DNA from 2 places in the Pseudonocardia autotrophica genome. Region 1 is predicted to be linked to the other one. Evidence: riboswitches for the same ligand, from Rfam matches in the RefSeq annotation. Region 1 holds a riboswitch; the other holds the start of a gene.

Region 1 (9,419 bases):
CGCGGCCGGGCTCACCGAACGCGCCCGGGACCTGCTGCTGGACCAGCTCGTCACGCTGGACCCGGACCGGCGGGTCACCGAACCCGGCCGGGACCGTCTGCGGGCGGCCGCGACCGAGCTGATCCACCGGCGGATCGACTCCACGGCGCTGGATCCGGAGTACCTGGCCGAGGCACTCGGGGTGTCCCGGCGCACGCTGTACCTGGCGTTCGCACCGGAGGGACGGTCGGTCGCGGCGACCATCCGGCACGCCCGGCTGGAGCGGGCGCGCGGGCTGCTCACCGGACCGGACCGGCACGACCTGCAGATCGCCGAGGTCGCGGCGGCCTGCGGGTTCTCGGGAGCCGCGCACTTCAGCAGGCTGTTCCGGGCCGAGTTCGGCGCGCCACCATCCGGCTTCCGGGACCGGCCCGGTGGCGGCTGCACGGATCGTCAAGCCGGGTCGGGCGATCGCTCGTAGCGTCCTGCCCATGGCTGAGAAGATCGTCCGGGTGGCGGCGGTGCACGCCGCCGCCCCGTTCCTGGACCTGGCCGCCGGTGTCGAGCGGACCTGCGAGTTCATCCGTGAGGCCGGCCGGACCGGTGCCCGGCTCGTGGTGTTCCCCGAGACCTTCCTGCCCGGCTACCCGCACTGGATCTGGTCGCACACCACCAAGTACGCGGCACCGCTGTTCGCCGAGCTGTTCGCGAACTCGATCGAGCTGCCGAGCCGGGAGTCGGCGGCGATCGGGGCGGCCGCACGCGACGCCGGGGTGTGGGTGGTGCTCGGCGTGGACGAGCGGGAGGGCGGCACCCTCTACAACACCCAGGCCTACTTCGGCCCGGACGGGCGGCTGGTCGCCCGGCACCGCAAGCTGCACCCGACCAATGTCGAGCGGACCGTGTGGGGCCGGGGCGACGGCCAGGACGTGTTCGTCGTGGACACCGGGTTCGCCCGGCTCGGCGGCCTGATCTGCTTCGAGCACAGCATGGACCTGCCCCGCTACGCGCTGGCGACGCTCGGCGAGCAGATCCACGTGGCGGCCTGGCCGGCGATCAACGCGACGCACGCCGACCCGAACGCCGGCGACTTCGACCACTACTCGACCACCCTCGCCCAGGCGCACGCGATCTGCGCGCAGACCTACGTGATCGTCTCCCAGGGGATGGTCACCCAGGAGATCATCGACCGGCTGGACGTCGCTCCGGGGCCGGATGCACCCACCCTCGGCGGCGGGCTGACCGGCTTCGTCGGCCCGAACGGCCAGTGGCTGGCCGAGCCGCACCGGGACACCGAGCGGGTGGTGACCGCCGATCTCGATCTGGGCGTGATCCCGTTCGCCAAGTACTTCGCCGACGGCGCGGGCCACTACGCCCGGCCCGACGTGTTCAGCTTCGGCATCGACCGCACACCGCAGACCCCGCTGAGCCGGCCGGTCGGGCCGGTGGAACCGATCGAGTCCGCCGAAGCCGGTGCCGATGGCACCGGGATAGTGCTCAGCGTGCACTGAGGCTGCTCCGGACGGAGCAACCGGCGCGTTCCGCGGAACGCGGCAGGCTCCCGTCCGACACGTTCCGCGGAACGCAGCGGGCTCCCCTCCGGCACGTTCCGCGGAACGCAGCGGGCTCCCGTCCGGCGCGTTCCGCGGAACGCGGTGGGCCCTCATCCGGCTCATCCGGCGCGTTCCGCGGAACGCGACGCGGCCCATCCGGCACGTTCCGCGGAACGCGGCGTGACGCTCGTTCCGCCCACGGCCGAGGGTCGAGTGCTGCTGCTCGGCCGGGCCGAGCGTGACTCCCCGGCGCCGACCGCGACCCTCGAGGAACTCGCGGAGCTGCTCGGGGAACCGGGGCGGGCGGGCCGGCCGAGGCCCACCCCGGCAGGCGTCCGGTCGCCCCGATCCCCGAGCAGCCCTCGGGTCAGCGCCCCGGGTAGAGCGGGCGACGCGCGACCAGGGCCGCGACACGCTCGCGCAGGACGGTCGCCCGCGCGGCGTCGAAGGCCGGGGCGAGCGCCTCGGCGACGATGTCCGCGACCTCACGGAAGTCATCGGCGTCGAACCCGCGGGTGGCCAGCGCCGGGGTACCGATCCGCAGCCCGGAGGTGATCATCGGCGGGCGCGGGTCGAACGGCACCGCGTTGCGGTTCACGGTGATCCCGACGTCGTGCAGCCGGTCCTCGGCGGCCCGGCCGTCCAGCTCGGAGTTCACCAGGTCGACCAGCACCAGGTGGACGTCGGTGCCGCCGGTGAGCACCCGGATGCCGGCGTCCGCGCAGTCCTGGGCCACCAGCCGCTCGGCGAGCAGCCGGGCGCCCTGCACGGTGCGCCGCTGGCGCTCGGCGAACTCCTCGGTGGCCGCGATCCGCAACGCGACCGCCTTGGCCGCGATCACGTGCTCCAGCGGGCCACCCTGCTGGCCGGGGAACACCGCGGACGACAGCTTCTTCGCGTGCTCGGCGCGGGCCAGGATCAGCCCGCCGCGCGGGCCGCCGAGCGTCTTGTGTGTGGTGGTGGTGACGACGTCCGCCCACGGCACCGGGCTCGGGTGCTCCCCGGCCGCGACCAGCCCGGCGAAGTGCGCCATGTCCACCATGAGCAGCGCGCCGACCTCGTCGGCGATCCGCCGGAACTCGGCGAAGTCCAGCTCACGCGGGTACGCCGACCAGCCCGCGATGATCATCTTCGGCTGCTCGGCGCGGGCGACGCGCTCGACCTCGGCCATGTCGACCAGGCCGGTCGTGGCGTCGACGTGATAGGCCGAGACCCGGTAGAGCCGGCCCGAGAAGTTGAGCTTCATGCCGTGCGTGAGGTGCCCGCCGTGCGCCAGGTCGAGGCCGAGGATCCCGTCGCCTGGCTGCAGCAGCGCCGCCATCGTGGCCGCGTTGGCCTGCGCACCGGAGTGCGGCTGCACGTTGGCGTACTCGGCGCCGAACAACTCGCGGGCCCGGTCGATCGCCAGCTGCTCGACGACGTCGACGTGCTCGCAGCCGCCGTAGTAGCGCCGGCCCGGGTAGCCCTCGGCGTACTTGTTGGTCAGGACCGAGCCCTGGGCCTCCAGCACCCCGACCGGGGCGAAGTTCTCCGAGGCGATCATTTCCAGGGTGTCGCGCTGCCGGTTCAGCTCGGCGTCGACGGCCTTCGCGACCTCCGGGTCGACGTCGGCCAGTGATGCGGTGAAGGTGTCGCTCACGCGCTCTTCTCCTCGGTCAGCGAGCGGTACTCGGCGGCGGTCAGCAGCTCGGGGACGCCGGCGTCGCCGGGCTCGACCCGGAACAACCAGCCGCTGCCGTAGGGGTCCTCGCCCGCGGTCTCGGGCGCGTCGTCGAGGGCGTCGTTGACGGCGGTGACGGTCCCGTCGAGCGGGGCGAACAGGTCGCTCACCGACTTGGTGGACTCGATCTCACCGCAGGCCTCGCCCGCGGTGACGGCGTCGCCCGCCGTGGGCAGCTGCACGAACACGACGTCGCCCAGCGCCTCGGCGGCGTGCGCGGTGATGCCGACGGTGACGGTGCCACCCTCGACCCGTACCCACTCGTGTTGCTCGGTGTAGCGCAGGTCGTCGGGAACTGACATGTCGGGTCCTCTCACTCGGAACGGGTGTGGATGGGCAGGTCGACGTCGACCGGTTCGGACCAGCCTCGGACGTCGACGGCGAGCGCGGTGCCGGGCTCCGAGACTGCCCGATCGCCGACGGCGATCGCGACCGGGTGGTGCAGAGTCGGGGACAGCACGCCGCCGGTCACCTCGCCGGCGGCGGGGAGCACCGGAGGGCCGGCCGGCGCCGCGGCGCGTGGCGCCCGGGGAGGTCGCTGCCGTACCGGACCGGTATCGCCCGGCCGGCGGAGGTCGCTGACGGCCGCGCGGGGTGCGGCGGGCGTGTCGTGCAACGCGGAACGCGGCAGCTCGGGCCGGCGCTGATCGAGCTCGGTCATCGTGGTGGTCACCCCGGGTGTGACGCGTGGACGGTGCCGCCCACACGATCCCCCTCTGTCCCGAGCCTGAGAGATTCACCGGCGCACGACCGGCTTACACCATCGGCGAGGCGTGTCCGACGCCTGCTTTCCAGAGTGGCCTGGCCCGGGCGGTGGGGGGTACCTGAGAGTTTGGCGGGGTGCTTGCTCCTCCGGTGCCTGCCCGGGCACCAGGGGTGCCGCGTCGTCCGACAGGTCTCTTCCGCGCGGGCTCGTACAGCCCGATCTTCAGTTGTCGGGAGGACGATACCCATTCCCGGGGCCCGGGGAAGGGTCCGACGGATCACCGCGATCGACTGCTCGCCCCGCTGCCGCCGGCGGGAGTGTGCCGGGTTACCCACACGCAGCGCCGCACCCCGGTTAGACTCCTTGGCATGTCAACGGATCCTGACGCGTTCGCCGGGGGCGGCCGGGACGCCGGTCTCGCCTTCGACGCGCTCGCCGATCCGGTCCGCCGCCGAATCCTGACGGTGCTGGCCGAGAGCGACGAGTGCAGCGCCGGCGAGCTCGCGGACCGGATCACCTCGGTCGGCCGGACCGCGGTCTCCACCCACCTGCGGGTGCTGCGGATCGCCGGCCTGGTCAGCGAGCGCCGGTCCGGCCGGTTCCGTTACTACTCGATCGAGCCCGGCGGCGCCGCGGCCGACGTGATCGCGCTGCTCAGGAGCCTCTTCCAGTCCTCGCTCGGCGAGGCCCGGTCCGCTGCGGAGAACGCGGCCGGACGGCAGGAGGCAGCCGGGTGACCCGGCGCGCCACCGGACCCCGCTGATCGGCACCCCGCCCGCCGACATGGGGACGATCGCGGTCGCGGTGGAGGAGTTCGCCGCCGTCGCACCCGGTGTCGTCTTCGATCGGTTCGGCCGCGACGGCGGCGGCTGGCTGTTCGGTGCGCACTGCGACCGGGTCGCGCTGGGCCAGCCGGTGACCCTGCAGGCACCCATCGGCGAGGGCCCTCCGGTCGACGTCCTCGGCCGGATCAGCGGCCTCCGCAGGCCGCACATGATCACGATCACCCACGACCAGCCGTGGCGGGGTCGCATCCGGCTGCGCTTCGCCGCGGCCCCGGGCGGCACCCGGATCCGGCTCGACGCCGGGATCGACGCCCAGGGAATGGAGTGGCTGATGCGCCGGCGCGGGCACCCGGTGCGCGACAGCGCCGCCACCGGCCCCCGGATCGGCGCCCTCACCAGCCGGTCCGGCTCGGGGAGCCTGTTCGCCTCGGCCGTGGCCAACGTCGCCGCCCTCGCGGTCGACGAGGTCAATGCCGACGGCGGGATCGACGGGCACCCGGTCGAGCTGCTGCACGCCGACGACGCGACCGATCCCGGCACCGGCGCCCTGGAGGCGCTGCGACTCGCCCGTGCGGGCTGCCGGACGATCTTCCTGATGACGACGTCGGCGACCTACCAGGCGGTGTCCGCGGCGCTGACCGGCCGGGACGTGCTGGTCGTGCACACCAACATGAACGAGGGCGGTGGCGAGTCGCGGCTGCGGATCCGGCTCGGGGAGCGGCCGCACACCCAGATCACGCTGGCGGCCCGGCCGCTGATGCAGTCGGCCGGCGGGCGGCGCTGGTTCCTGGCGGGCAACGACTACGTCTGGCCGCGGGCGGTGAACCGGGTCGCCCGCGAGGTGCTCCCGGACAGCGGCGCCGTGCTGGTCGGCGAGGGTTACGCCCCGCTCGGCGCCCGCGACTTCGGCCCGCTGATCGAGCGGATCGCCGCCGCCGGGGCCGACATCGTGCTGGACACCTTCGTCGGCGCCGACGCGGCCGCGTTCGAGCGACAGTGCCATGCGATGGGCCTGCGCGACCACACCGTCAGCCTCGGCCCGGCGATGGACGAGGCCACCCTGGAACGGATCGGGTTCGAGGCGTCCGAAGGCATCCACGGGGTGTCCGGCTACTTCCAGCACCTGCAGACCGAACGCAACGGGACGCTGCTGGAGCGCTACCGCGAGCGGTTCGGCCGCTGGGCGCCGCCGCTGTCCAGCCTGTCCGAGTCGATGTTCGAGGCGATCCACGTGTGGGCGGCCGCGGCGCGGCACGTCCGGTCCACCGAGCCGACGCCGGTGGCCGACGAGATCCGGCGGGGCCGCTACGAGGTGCCGCGCGGCACCATCGCGCTGGAGGGCAGCCATCACATGGAGCAGCCGCTCTACCTGGCCGCGGCCCGCGGGTCCACCTTCGGGTCGATGTCCGATGTCGAGGGCCGGTCCTGATCTCGGACAGATGACGGGCGCTTGTCGTCCACATCAGATCTCCTGTCAACGCGTCGACAAACATTGACATGACAGTGCGGGCTCCTTAGCTTTCTCGCATCCCCCCGGATGTGAGGAGTACCGCTCGATGGCGATTCCACCCCCCGATCCCGCGCAACTCGCGGCGATCAACTCCCAGCACGCGTTCGGGCTGTCCGAGGCCGAGCTCGCCGAGTTCGGGCCCGCCGTGACCGCGACGCTCAGCGCGACCGACCGGGTCGAGGAGCTCTACCGGGCCTCCGCGCCCGAGGCGCCGGAGCGCGCCTGGGCCGAACCGGCCGACAACCCACTCGGTGGCTGGTACGTGACGACGTCGGTGCCCGGCGCCGCGGACGGCCCGCTCGCCGGGCGGACCGTCGCCCTCAAGGACAACATCTCGCTCGCCGGGGTCCCGATGACCAACGGCTCGGCGACCGTCGAGGGCTTCGTCCCGCTCCGCGACGCCACCGTCGCGACCCGGCTGCTCGCCGCCGGGGCGACGATCACCGGCAAGGCGGTCTGCGAGGACCTGTGCTTCTCCGGCGCCAGTTTCACCTCCCGGCCGTGGCCGGTGCGCAACCCCTGGGACCCCTCGCGGGCGGCAGGCGGCTCGTCCAGCGGCAGCGCCGCGCTGGTCGGCAGCGGCGCGGTCGATCTGGCCGTCGGCGGCGACCAGGGCGGCTCCATCCGCATCCCCAGCGCGTTCTCCGGCACGGTCGGACACAAGCCGACGCACGGTCTGGTGCCCTACACCGGGGCGTTCCCGATCGAGGCGACGATCGACCATCTCGGACCGATCACCCGGACCGTCTCCGACGCGGCCCTGATGCTCGGCGTGCTCGCCGGCGTCGACGGGCTCGACGCCCGCCAGCCCACCTCGCTGGAGCCGGTCGACTACCTCGCCGCACTCGGCGAGTCGGCGGCCGGGCTGCGGATCGGGATCGTCACCGAGGGCTTCGGCCGCCCGGAGAGCGACCCGGGTGTCGACCGGACCGTGCGGGAGGCGATCGGCGCCCTGCGCGAGGCAGGACTGACCGCCGAGGAGGTGTCGATCCCCTGGCACCTCGACGGCATGGCGGTCTGGAACGTCATCGCCACCGAGGGTGCCGCGTACCAGATGGTCACCGGCAACGCCTACGGGATGAACTACCCCGGTCTCTACGATCCCGAGCTGATCGCGCACTACGCGCGGCAGCGGATCGAACGCGGCGCGGAGCTGTCCAAGACGGTCAAGCTGGTCGGCCTGTCCGGCGGCTACACCTTCGGGCACGGCGGCGGCTCGTACTACGCGATGGCCCGCAACCTGGCCCTCGACCTGCGCGCGGCCTACGACGCCGCGCTGAGCAGCTACGACGTGCTGGTCATGCCGACCCTGCCCTACACCGCCCCGGAGCTGATCGGGCTCGACGCCGGCCTGGACAGCTACCTGCCCACCGCGCTCGGGATGATCGGCAACTGCGCCCCGTTCGACGTCACCGGGCATCCGGCGGCGAGCGTGCCGGCCGGCCTGGTGGACCGGCTACCGGCCGGTCTGATGATCGTCGGCAAGCGCTTCGACGACGCGACCGTGCTGCGCGTCGCACACACCTTCGAGCAGGCCGTCGGCGGCTTTCCCGCCCCGCCGGCGCTCACGACCGTAGGAGAACAGCAGTGAACGGAGTCTTCGACCTCGGCGGCACCGACGGATTGGGCAAGGTCGACAACGACCACATGTCCGAGCCGGTGTTCCGTGCGGACTGGGAGAAGCGCGCCTTCTCGATGTTCGCGCAGAGCGCCCGGGCCGGGCTGTTCAACGTGGACCAGTTCCGGCACGGCATCGAGAAGATGGAGCCGGGTGAGTACCTGATCTCGAACTACTACGAGCACTGGGCGCATTCGGTCGAGCACTACGCCGCGGCCGCGGGCATGCTGGACCCGGCCGAGCTGGAGGCGCGGACGACGTACTACCTGGAGAACCCGGACGCGCCGCTGCCCCAGCGGGAGACCGACACCGAGATCGTCGAGTTCGTCGACTGGGCGGTCACCAACGGGTTCCCGGCCCACCGCGAGTCGGACAAGGTCGCGCAGTTCTCGGTCGGCGACGAGGTCGTCATCTCCTCCGAGAGCCCGTACGGCCACACCCGCCGGGCCCGCTACATCCGCGGGCGCCGCGGCGTGATCAGTGCGGCGCACGGCACGTATCTCTACCCCGACACCGCGGGCAACGGGCTCGGCGACTGCCCCGAGCACCTCTACACCGTGCGGTTCGAGGCCACCGAGCTGTGGGGCGCCGAGTACGCGGACCCGAACGGCGCCAACTACTTCGACGTGTGGGAGCCGTACCTCACGCTCGTCCCCGCCACCCAGGGAGTCTGAACCATGACCGTGAAGCCCACCGACACCGCACTCCGCTCGCAGGAGGAGATCACCGCCCGGGTCAAGGCCCTGGAGGCGTTGCTCATCGAGAAGGGCGTCATGACCACCGCGGCGGTCGACCGGCTGGCCGAGGTCTACGAGAACGAGGTCGGCCCGCAGCTGGGCGCGAAGGTCGTCGCCAGGGCGTGGACCGACCCGGCCTTCAAGGAGCGGCTGCTCGCCGACGCCTCGGCCGCCTGCCGCGAGCTGGGCGTCGGCGGCCTGCAGGGTGAGGAGATGGTGGCCGTCGAGAACACCGACACCGTCCACCACGTGATCGTCTGCACGCTGTGTTCCTGCTACCCGTGGCCGGTGCTCGGCCTGCCCCCGAACTGGTACAAGGCGCCGCCGTTCCGGGCCCGGATCGTGCGGGAACCGCGCACCGTGCTCGCCGAGGATTTCGACTTCCCGGTGCCCGACTCGGTCGAGATCCGGGTCTGGGACTCCAGTTCCGAGCTGCGCTACTGGGTGCTCCCGCAGCGCCCCGCGGGCAGCGAGCACCTCTCCGAGGACGAGCTCGCCGCCCTGGTCACCCGTGACTCGATGATCGGGGTCGGCGCGCCGCGTCCGGTCGGGGCCGCGGCATGAGCGGCACGAGCACCGGGATCCGCAGCGACGCCACCGAGCTGGGCGACGCCCGGCGCCGGGTGCAGAAGCTCGTCTGCGACATGCCGGGCGCGGACCGGCCGTTCTCCGAGCCGTGGGAGCTGCGGGCGTTCGCGATGGCGGTGGCAGCCCACCACGAGGGCCACTACGAGTGGAGCGAGTTCCAGCTGTCGCTGATCGACTCGATCCGGCAGTGGGAGGCCGGCGACGGCGGCGAGCCGTGGAGCTA
Region 2 (9,419 bases), 3.0 Mb from region 1:
GCGGCCGAGTCGGACTCGATCGCGACCTGCGCGGCCGGGCCCGAGGGCACCGAGGGGCTCACCGCGTTCACCGAGAAGCGGCGGCCCCGGTTCCACTGACCGGGGCGGGCCCGGTCAGCGTCCGCTGGCCGGGCTCCCCGCGGCGAGCCGGCGGCCGCGCTGTGCCGGACGGTGGGTGCCGGGCATCCCGACACCCCAGCGCTGCACCGGGCGGTGCAGGCCCGGCCCGAGCGGCCAGCCGGAGTCGAGCGGGGCGAGCAGCCGGTCCAGCTCGGAGTCCGGGGTGGCACCGACGCTGTTGCGCAGCAGCTGCTGGAACTTCTCGTACTCGGCCAGCGCGTCGGAGACGTGTCCGCCGGCCAGCAGGGCCTCGACCAGTGCGCGGCGGGAACGCTCGCGGCTGGGGGCCGTGGCCACCGCGCGGCGAGCGACGGCGACCGCGTCGTCGTGCCGGTCGACGGCGGTGAGGGTGCCGGCGAGGCCCTCCAGCGCGGAGAGCCGCAGCTGACGGAACCGCTCCCGCTCGACGGCGATCCACGGCGCCGTCCAGGACGGCAGGATGTCGGCCTCGAGCAGGCCGGTCTGCGGGCAGCCGATGTCGCGCACCGTGCGCAGCAGATCGGCCGAGGACAGCCCGCGGACCAGCAGCAGCGCCTCGGCGAGATCGACCCGTACGTCGTCGGCGAGGTGCAGCCGGCCGCGGTCGTCGGCGGCCAGCAGCTCCGGGAGATCCACCCCGGTCACGGCCTCGTCCAGCAGCCGGGCCGCCGGGGCCGGGCCGACGCCCGACCACAGGTCGGCGGCCAGTGCGGCGGTCGGCTGGGGGCGCGGGTGCACGGCCAGGTAGGCGATGAGCCGGCGCGAGTCGACCGGCAACGGGACCGGGTGGTCGTCGACGCGCAGGCCGAACGCGCCCAGCACCCGCACCCGGGGGCCGGAGCACTCGGTGCTCCGGTCGGCCGGCGCGCGCTCGGTTGCGAGGTCGGCGGACTCGGCGTGTGCTGGTGTCACATCACACTCACTGGATCGACAGTGATCGTCGGACATGCGGTTTCCCCGGATCGTTCGTGACGTGCGGCCCGCAGGCGGCCCTGCGCCGGGCCGGGGTGCGCCACCCGGGCGGAAGACCGGGGCGCGGAGAGGGCGCGACGAGACCGCATCGCACGGACGGCGGGCGGCGTCTCCGTGCGATGTGCTCGATCGCCGAGGATAGCGGAGCCGGGCCCCGCGCGTGAGATCCGGGTAAGGATTCACTCCGGCGGCGGGGTCCGCGCACCGCCGAACGTGGCAGTTCAGGCGCGGACGAGCAGCCGGACACGGGTGCCGTCATGGGCCCGCCACACGTGCAGGCTGTCGCAGAGCTGGCGGGCGATCCAGGTGCCGCGTCCCCGGGGCCGCGACGGGTGCGGCGGCGCCAGCCCGATCAGGGCCAGTGGGATCGAGCCGGTGTCGTGCACCTCGCACACCAGCTCACCCGGGCGGGACCAGACCGACAGCGCGGCCTCCGGCGAGCCGTGCTCGACCGCGTTCGTCGCCACCTCGTTCACCGCCTGCACCATGTCCTCACCGCGGACCGGGTCGAACCGGCAGGCACGGGCGGCCTCCTCCACCGCGTCGCGCACCCGGGACAGCTCGAAGGTGTTGTACTGCAGCTGCACGTCCGGCGGCCCGAGCAGATGCGGCGGGGCGAACGGGAGCGCCGAGAGCACCTCGGCCGGTGAGCGGAACGCCGGATTGCCGGTCAGCTGCTCGGCGCGCAGCTGCAGCGGATGGTTCGCGACGGCGGCGTCACCGATCGCACCGTGCAACGGGATCCGCGGATACACGCAGAGCTGGGTGACCGCCAGGCCGTCCAGCGAGATGTTGAGCGCGGCCTCCAGCTCGATCCAGAACCCGCCGTCGATCCCGTCGAGGTCCGGATCGTGCTGCGCCACGACGAACACCGGCCTGCCCGACGACGTCAACGCCCGCAGCTCCCTGGCCCGCCACGCGGCCACCGTCTGGCCGGACTCGCGGGCCGAGCGGGTCAGCGTGGTCAGCCTGCCGATCCCGCCCGCACAGTCGGCCAGCTCCGCACGCAGCGCCTGCTCGGCGTCGGGGGAGACGGCGAGTGCGATCTGGGCGCCGGTGTCGCGGTCCGCGGCCGCGGCGACCGGGGCGACCCGGCGGACGAGCTCCGCGGTGTCGTCGGCATGCACCAGCGCGTGCGCGAACCCGGGTGGACGGGGGACCGCATTGACCTTCACCGGACCTTCACCGATCCTCACCGGACCTGCTGCGCGGGTGGCGCGAGCCGGGGCGGATCGTCGTCGAAGGCGAGCTGGGGCGAGAACGCGGCACCGCAGCGGTCCAGGATCCGCTGCACCCGGGGGCGCACCCGGTGCAGCACCAGCCGATGGGTGGACGGGAAGCCCTCGGCCGCATGCACCAGTGCCACCGCCGACGCGACGTCGACGAACCGGACCGAGGCCATGTCGAGCCCGATGTCGGTCGGGGCGTCGGCCGAGCGCAGCGTGCCGTCGAGTGCCTGGTGCAGCAGCGAGGTGATCTTCGGGCGGTTGCTGTGGTCGATCTCGCCGGCCAGCCGGGCGTGCCCGATCCCGAGCCGGACGATCCGCAGCAACCCGTCGTCGTAGGCACCGGCCACCGCCAGATGGTCACGGTGCAGCGCGCGCATGATGTCGATCGACTCGTCCGGGAAGTGCACGTGATCGAACGTGCAGAGCGCGGAGAGGTTCTCCCGGTTCTCCCGGATCAGCCGGGCGAGCAGCCCGTCGTACTCGGGCAGCGTGCCGGACGCCGAGGGATCGAGCGCCGCGTGCATCTGCCCGGTGATCCGGGTGCCGGTCCAGCCCGCGTCCAGCGCATCGGCCACCTTGCCGGTGATCCCGGCGTGGATGTCCGGGAGCGGGGTGCGGAAGGTCCGCCGGGTGTCCTCCTCCGGAAGGATCTCCAGCTGCCCGGTGCGGAGTGGCTCGTCGATCCGGTGACCGTCCTCGGTCATCCTGCGCAGCAAGCCGTCCGCCGCACCGTCGTCGTCGAAGAACAGGACCTTCTCGCCGCGGGCCAGCCCGTGCGCCACGAACCCGGACGCGATCTCCCCGAGATGCTCGACGCTCTCCGGGATCGCGCAGACGTGATCACCGGACGACACATCGTCCGCCAGCTTGATCACGTGTCACCTACCGGGGCGGGCCGCCGACTGTCGGCAGGCACGCCCTGTCACGCCTACGAGGACGACGTCACCGTACGGAGACCCGCGGAGCCCCCCGGAGACCTCGGACCGTACCGGGCGCCGAACCGACAGTGACACGCGGCGAGCGGCCCGCCACCGGCGGTGGACCGCAGGTGGCGGCACCCCGTCCGAGCCGTTCGGCGCAGCAGGATGACGCCCGGACGGACCAGAACGGATCAGGAAGCGGGCCTGACCTCGACCGATGTGGTCGCGCTGCCCTTGATCGTCTGCAGCACCACGCAGTACCGCTCGGTCAGCTTCACCAGGGTGGCGACCGTGTCCGGGTCGGCCGCCGCGTCCCCGGAGCGGACGTCCACGTCGAGGAACAGCCGGATGTCACGGAAGCCGACCGGCGCGTCCTTCGCGACACCGAGCGTGCCGCGGAAGTCGAGATCACCCTCGGCCCGCAGACCACCGCTGACGTCGAGCTCCAGCGCGGTGGCCACCGCCCGCAGCGTCACCCCGGCACACGCGACCAGCGCCTCCAGCAGCATGTCCCCGGAGCACAGCTGGGTCCCGTCGCCACCGGTGGCCGGGTGCAGCCCGGCCTCCGCGAGTGCCTGGCCGGTCGTCACCTTGCAGGCGACCCCGGCGCCGAGCTCGCCGTCCGCGGACAGCGTGACGACCGCGGAGCCGGGATCGTCGCGGTACTGCTGTTTGAGCGGAGCCTGGATGTCCTTCAGCGTTCCGCCGGGGATCGGGCCGGACCCCGGGGAGGAATGAGTGTCGGTCACGGCACCCATCCTCACCCCGCCGGGCCGGACTGCACAGTGCGGGAGCCGTCTAGGCTGACCGGGTGGGCGGGGAATCCGATACGGGCAGGGCCGCGGCGGTCCGACGCGGCGCCCGCGAGGCCCGGGACACGGTGCGCGACACCGTCCGGGACTCGGTACACGAGGTCGCCGGACCGCCCACCGGCGACGATCGGCTCTGGACGGTGCCGAACGCGCTGAGCATGCTGCGGCTGGCCGGCGTCCCGCTGTTCCTGTGGCTGATGCTGGGCCCGCAGGCCGACGGCTGGGCCGTCGCGGTGCTGGCGATCGGCGGCTTCACCGACTGGCTGGACGGCAAACTGGCCCGGGTCCTCGACCAGTACAGCCGGTTCGGCGCGATGCTCGATCCGGCGGTCGACCGGCTCTACATCCTCGCCGCACTGATCGGTCTCGCGATCCGCGACATCGTGCCGTGGTGGGCGGTGGCCGCGCTGCTGGCCAGGGACGTGGTGCTGGCGGTCTGCGTGCTCGTGCTGCGCCGCCGTGGCTACGGCCCGTTCGAGGTGATCTACCTGGGCAAGGCGGCGACCTTCGTGCTGCTCTACGCCTTCCCGTTGCTCCTTCTCGGTGACGGGCCGTCCGCCGCGGAGACCGCCGTCCGGGTGATCGCACACGCCTTCGCGATCTGGGGCGTCGCCCTCTACATGTGGTCCGGCCTGCTGTACATCGCGCAGTTCGTGCTGGCGCTGCGCAGCCCGTTCCCACCCCCGACGACCCGCTTCGATCACCCGGATGGCGGGCGCTAGGCTCACTGCGTGAGTTCGGAGATTCCGTCGGACCTGACCTACACCGAGGCCCACGAGTGGGTGCGCGACACCGGGAACGGGGTGGTCCGGATCGGCATCACCGATCATGCCCAGTCGCAGCTGGGCGATGTCGTGTTCGTCCAGCTTCCGACGGTCGGCGACACCCTCTCCGTGGGCGACGCGATGGGTGAGGTCGAGTCGACCAAATCGGTGTCGGACATCTACGCCCCGGTGCCAGGCGAGGTCGTCGCCGTGAACGAGGCACTGGACGCCGGTCCGGAGCTGATCAACTCCGCTCCGTACGGCGACGGCTGGATCATCGACCTGCGGCTCGCCGACGGTGCGACGCCGGCCGGGCCGCTCGACGCAGAGGCCTACCGCCGGCTCGCCGAGGGCTCCTGACCGACCTCGGCGACCGCCTGACGCAAGTGTCGCCCGGACGCCACCGCCTGACGTATCGCGGTGACACCCGGGCAGGTAGGTTCGGTCCCCCTGACACGTCGACACCGCAGCCGGCCGAGACAACACCGCGACAGAGCGATCACGGCGGACGGCCTGCCTGCATCACCCGGACCGTGTCCGGGATTCCCGTTTCCGGAGGAGGAGACCCCGAGGTGACCACGAACGACCCGCGCGACGTGCCGCCGGAGCGCGCACCGGAGACCACATCGGTCTTCCGGGCGGACTTCCTCGCCGATGTGGAGCAGCCGAGCGCCGAGCCCGCCGTCTCCGGCGTCGACGGGCTACCCGCCGGGTCGGCCCTGCTGGTGGTCCGGCGCGGTCCGAACGCCGGTTCGCGCTTCCTGCTCGACGTGCCGACCACCAGCGCCGGCCGGCACCCCGACAGCGACATCTTCCTCGACGACGTCACGGTGTCCCGCCGGCACGCCGAGTTCCGGCGTGACGCGGGCGAGTTCGTCGTGGTCGACGTCGGCAGCCTCAACGGCACCTACGTCAATCGCGAGCCGGTCGACACGGCGGTGCTCGCGAACGGCGACGAGGTCCAGATCGGCAAGTTCCGGCTGGTCTTCCTGACCGGCCCCCGCGAGGGCGACCCCCGGGGCTGATCCATCCGCGGCGGTCCAGTCGACACGCCGCGGGAAGGACGGGCGTGTGACGATCGTCGAAAGGACGCTCGCACACCCCGTCCGGAGGCGCGCATCGGTGGCCCCGCCCGTGTAGCGTCGGAACGTGTCGGTGGCAGCGGTACGAGCGACCACAGCTCCCAGGGCGCGGACCAGGGCGAGCAAGGCGATCAGGGCGGCCGGGGTGGCGGGTCCATCCCGGGCGGCCGACAGGCCCGACAGGGCCGGGGAGGCGGGCTGATGAGCGAGATGCGCGTCGTGGGCGTCCGGGTCGAACTCCCGGCGAACCAGCCGATCCTGTTGCTGCGGGAGACGAACGGTGATCGCTACCTCCCGATCTGGATCGGATCGGTCGAGGCGACTGCCATAGCTCTCGAGCAGCAGGGGGTGAAGCCGGCCCGGCCACTGACCCACGATCTGCTCAAGGACGTCATCGGGGCGCTGGGGCGGCGGCTGGAGCAGGTACGGGTGACCGACCTGCAGGAGGGCACCTTCTACGCCGAGCTGATCTTCGACGGCGGCGTGACGGTCTCCGCACGGCCGAGCGACTCGATCGCGCTGGCACTGCGGACCGGAGTCCCGGTGCACGCCGACGAGAGCGTGCTGGCCGAGGCCGGGCTCGTCATCCCCGACGAGCAGGAGGACGAGGTCGAGAAGTTCCGCGAGTTCCTCGACTCGGTGTCGCCGGAGGACTTCCGCGGAGCCCAGCCCGGGTGACACCCGATCGGGCGTTCCGGACCGTTCGGCGACATCGGATGCCGCTCGGCGTGTCCGGCCCGTCCCGTGCCACGTCACCTGGCGTTGTGCGGCACGGCCGTGTCGGCGAGCCGCGTTGACCACTCCGGCCGCCGCGCCTACCGTCATCTGCGTTGATGACATCCGTGCAACTCACCTTCACCGAGAGTGATGGGAAGGTGAGGATGGCCACGGTGCGGCCGACCGAGGGAGACCACGCGGTGCAGACGCCACCACCCGAGGGGCCGGGGCAGGCAGAGCTGTTCCCGGACCCGCTCGTCGGTGAGGGGCTGGACGGGGTGTCCGATCGCCTCGTCGGCTTCCGCGGCCCGACCGCGTGCCAGGTCGTCGGTATCACCTACCGGCAGCTCGACTACTGGGCACGGACCGGGCTGGTGGTGCCCTCCATCCGCGGGGCTGCCGGATCGGGCAGCCAGCGGCTGTACTCGTTCAAGGACGTACTCGTCCTGAAGATCGTGAAGCGGCTGCTCGACGCCGGGGTCTCGTTGCAGAACATCCGGATCGCGGTCGAGCACCTGCGCCGGCGCGGGATAAGAGATCTTGCCGGGATCACCCTGTTCTCCGACGGCACCACCGTCTACGAGTGCACCTCCCCGGAGGAGGTCGTCGATCTGCTGCAGGGCGGCCAGGGTGTCTTCGGGATCGCCGTCTCGGGCGCGATGCGCGAGATCAGCGGTGTGATCAAGGACTTCCCGGCGGAGCGGGCCGACGGTGGCACCGTCGACGAGTCCCCGGAGGACGAGCTGGCCCGGCGCCGGTCGCGGCGCGCCATCTCCTGACCGGCGGGCCGGTCACCGGTCACGCGACGGAGCGGAACGGGTCGTGCTCGGCGATCAGCTTCTCCAGCCGAGCCTGATCGACCCGGTTCACCACGGTCAGGCTCTCCTGCTTGTCGCGGACGCACTTGGCCAGCGTGAACGCCGAGGTGATGGCGTAGAGCACCGCGATCGCGAGGAAGGCCTTCACCCACCCGTCGACGGGCAGGTAGAAGGTCCCGATGACGACCGCGGCCAGCGAGACGCCGAAGGACAGCACCGCCTGCAGGTGGAAGGCGGCCGTGGTGGCGGGGACGGGGCTCGGAGCGTTGCTGTTCGACATGCCGGGAAGCCTGGCGTGCCGGAGCGGAGCCCGGTGCCGTGGAAATACTGACCGAACCGGTTATCCTCTCTCCGGTAGTCGTTGACACCGAGCGGGAGAGACCCGGGGCAGCACGACCGGGCGCCGAAGGAGCAAATCCCTTCCCGGAACCTCTCAGGCACCAGGACCGCTCGGTACAGACGCCTCTGGAAAGCGACGGACCACCACGGGGAGTCCGTCCGCCGACGGGGAAAGCCCGAAGCCTCGGGTGAATCTCTCAGGCGCCCGGATCGCGGGTACGGACAGAGGGGAGGGGCGACACAGCCCTGCCCCGCCCGAGCCGTCACCTTCGGAGGCGCCGTGAGCCCGACCCCGCAGCAGGACCGTCCCACCCTCGCCGAACTCGAGCGCGGACTGCCGTTCGCCGACCGGCACGTCGGGCCACGCCCCGGCGAGCTCGCCCGGATGCTCGACGCACTCGGCGTCGACTCGCTCGACGCTCTCGCCGATCGAGCGCTGCCCGGCGCCATCCGCGATCGAGAGCCGGTCGGCGGTTCGCTGCCGGCGCCGGTCGGTGAGGCCGAGATGCTGGCCGAGCTGCAGGGGCTGGCCGACCGGAACACGGTGAACGTCCCGATGATCGGGCTCGGCTACCACGGCACCCGGACCCCGTCGGCGATCCGGCGCAACGTGCTGGAGAACCCGGCCTGGTACACCGCCTACACGCCGTACCAGCCGGAGATCAGCCAGGGCAGGCTGGAGGCACTGCTGGCGTTCCAGACGATGGTGTCGGACCTGACCGGACTGCCCGTCGCCGGTGCGTCGCTGCTGGACGAGGCCACCGCCGCCGCCGAGGCGATGACGCTGCTGCGTCGCGCGGGCCGGGCCACGTCGGCCCGGTTCGTGGTCGACGCCGACACACTGCCGCAGACCGTGGAGGTGCTCCGCACCCGGGCGGCGCCGCTCGGCATCGAGCTGGAGATCGCAGACCTGTCCGGCGGGAGCCTGCCGGACGGCGAGATGTTCGGTGTGCTGCTGAGCTACCCGGGCGCCTCGGGGCGGGTCGCCGATCCGTCCGAGCTGATCGCGCAGGCCCACGAGCGGGGCGCGCTGGTCGCGGTCGCCGCGGACCTGCTGGCGCTGACCCTGCTCACCCCGCCCGGTGAGCTGGGCGCGGACGCCGCGATCGGCTGCACCCAGCGCTTCGGCGTCCCGCTCGGCTTCGGCGGCCCGCACGCCGCGTACCTCTCGGTCGGGCAGCGGCACGCCCGTCAGCTCCCCGGCCGGCTCGTGGGCGTCTCCCGCGACGCGGATGGCCACTACGCGCTGCGGCTCGCGCTGCAGACCCGTGAGCAGCACATCCGCCGGGAGAAGGCGACCTCCAACATCTGCACGGCGCAGGTGCTGCTGGCCGTGATGGCGGCCTGCTACGCCGTTTACCACGGCCCGGACGGGCTGCGCTCGATCGCGCAGCGGACGCACCGGATGGCGGCGGTGCTGGCCGCCGGGCTGCGCGCCGGCGGCGTCGAGATCACCCACGACGCGTTCTTCGACACCGTGCTCGCCCGGGTGCCCGGCCGGGCCGACGCCGTGGTCGCCGCGGCGCACGCCGCCGGGATCGCGCTGCGCCGGGTGTCCGGCGACGAGGTGGGCGTCTCCACCTCTGAGATCACCACCGTCGCGCACCTGCGGACGGTCTGGGAGGCCTTCGGGGCCGGCGCGCCGGACGCCGCGGCACTGGACTCCG

What was found. A riboswitch is a leader RNA that binds a small molecule or an ion and turns the genes downstream of it on or off. The one in region 1 is predicted to bind glycine.
Region 2: it holds a riboswitch for glycine, as region 1 does, so the genes downstream of both, gcvP (aminomethyl-transferring glycine dehydrogenase) here and Pdca_RS31225 (glycine cleavage T C-terminal barrel domain-containing protein) in region 1, are expected to answer to the same signal.

What each region holds. Positions count from the first base shown of each region.
Region 1 covers NZ_AP018920.1:6,713,273-6,722,691, forward strand. Annotated here, with positions in the region: gene Pdca_RS31205 (AraC-like ligand-binding domain-containing protein) at 1-460, shown strand, start outside; gene Pdca_RS31210 (carbon-nitrogen hydrolase family protein) at 471-1,490, shown strand; gene glyA (serine hydroxymethyltransferase) at 1,900-3,171, opposite strand; gene gcvH (glycine cleavage system protein GcvH) at 3,168-3,554, opposite strand; gene Pdca_RS31225 (glycine cleavage T C-terminal barrel domain-containing protein) at 3,566-3,913, opposite strand; glycine riboswitch at 3,959-4,053, opposite strand; glycine riboswitch at 4,054-4,167, opposite strand; gene Pdca_RS31230 (ArsR/SmtB family transcription factor) at 4,327-4,695, shown strand; gene Pdca_RS31235 (substrate-binding protein) at 4,742-6,172, shown strand; gene Pdca_RS31240 (amidase) at 6,300-7,844, shown strand; gene nthB (nitrile hydratase subunit beta) at 7,841-8,545, shown strand; gene nthA (nitrile hydratase subunit alpha) at 8,549-9,172, shown strand; gene Pdca_RS31255 (nitrile hydratase accessory protein) at 9,169-9,419, shown strand, end outside.
Region 2 covers NZ_AP018920.1:3,669,189-3,678,607, reverse strand. Annotated here, with positions in the region: gene Pdca_RS17230 (enoyl-CoA hydratase/isomerase family protein) at 1-99, shown strand, start outside; gene Pdca_RS17225 (AfsR/SARP family transcriptional regulator) at 115-1,011, opposite strand; gene Pdca_RS17220 (ATP-binding protein) at 1,293-2,246, opposite strand; gene Pdca_RS17215 (MEDS domain-containing protein) at 2,264-3,175, opposite strand; gene Pdca_RS17210 (OsmC family protein) at 3,412-3,978, opposite strand; gene Pdca_RS17205 (cardiolipin synthase ClsA) at 4,032-4,754, shown strand; gene gcvH (glycine cleavage system protein GcvH) at 4,764-5,156, shown strand; gene garA (glycogen accumulation regulator GarA) at 5,369-5,821, shown strand; gene Pdca_RS17190 (bifunctional nuclease family protein) at 6,080-6,556, shown strand; gene Pdca_RS17185 (MerR family transcriptional regulator) at 6,760-7,374, shown strand; gene Pdca_RS17180 (YiaA/YiaB family inner membrane protein) at 7,394-7,693, opposite strand; glycine riboswitch at 7,776-7,872, shown strand; glycine riboswitch at 7,873-7,988, shown strand; gene gcvP (aminomethyl-transferring glycine dehydrogenase) at 8,033-9,419, shown strand, end outside.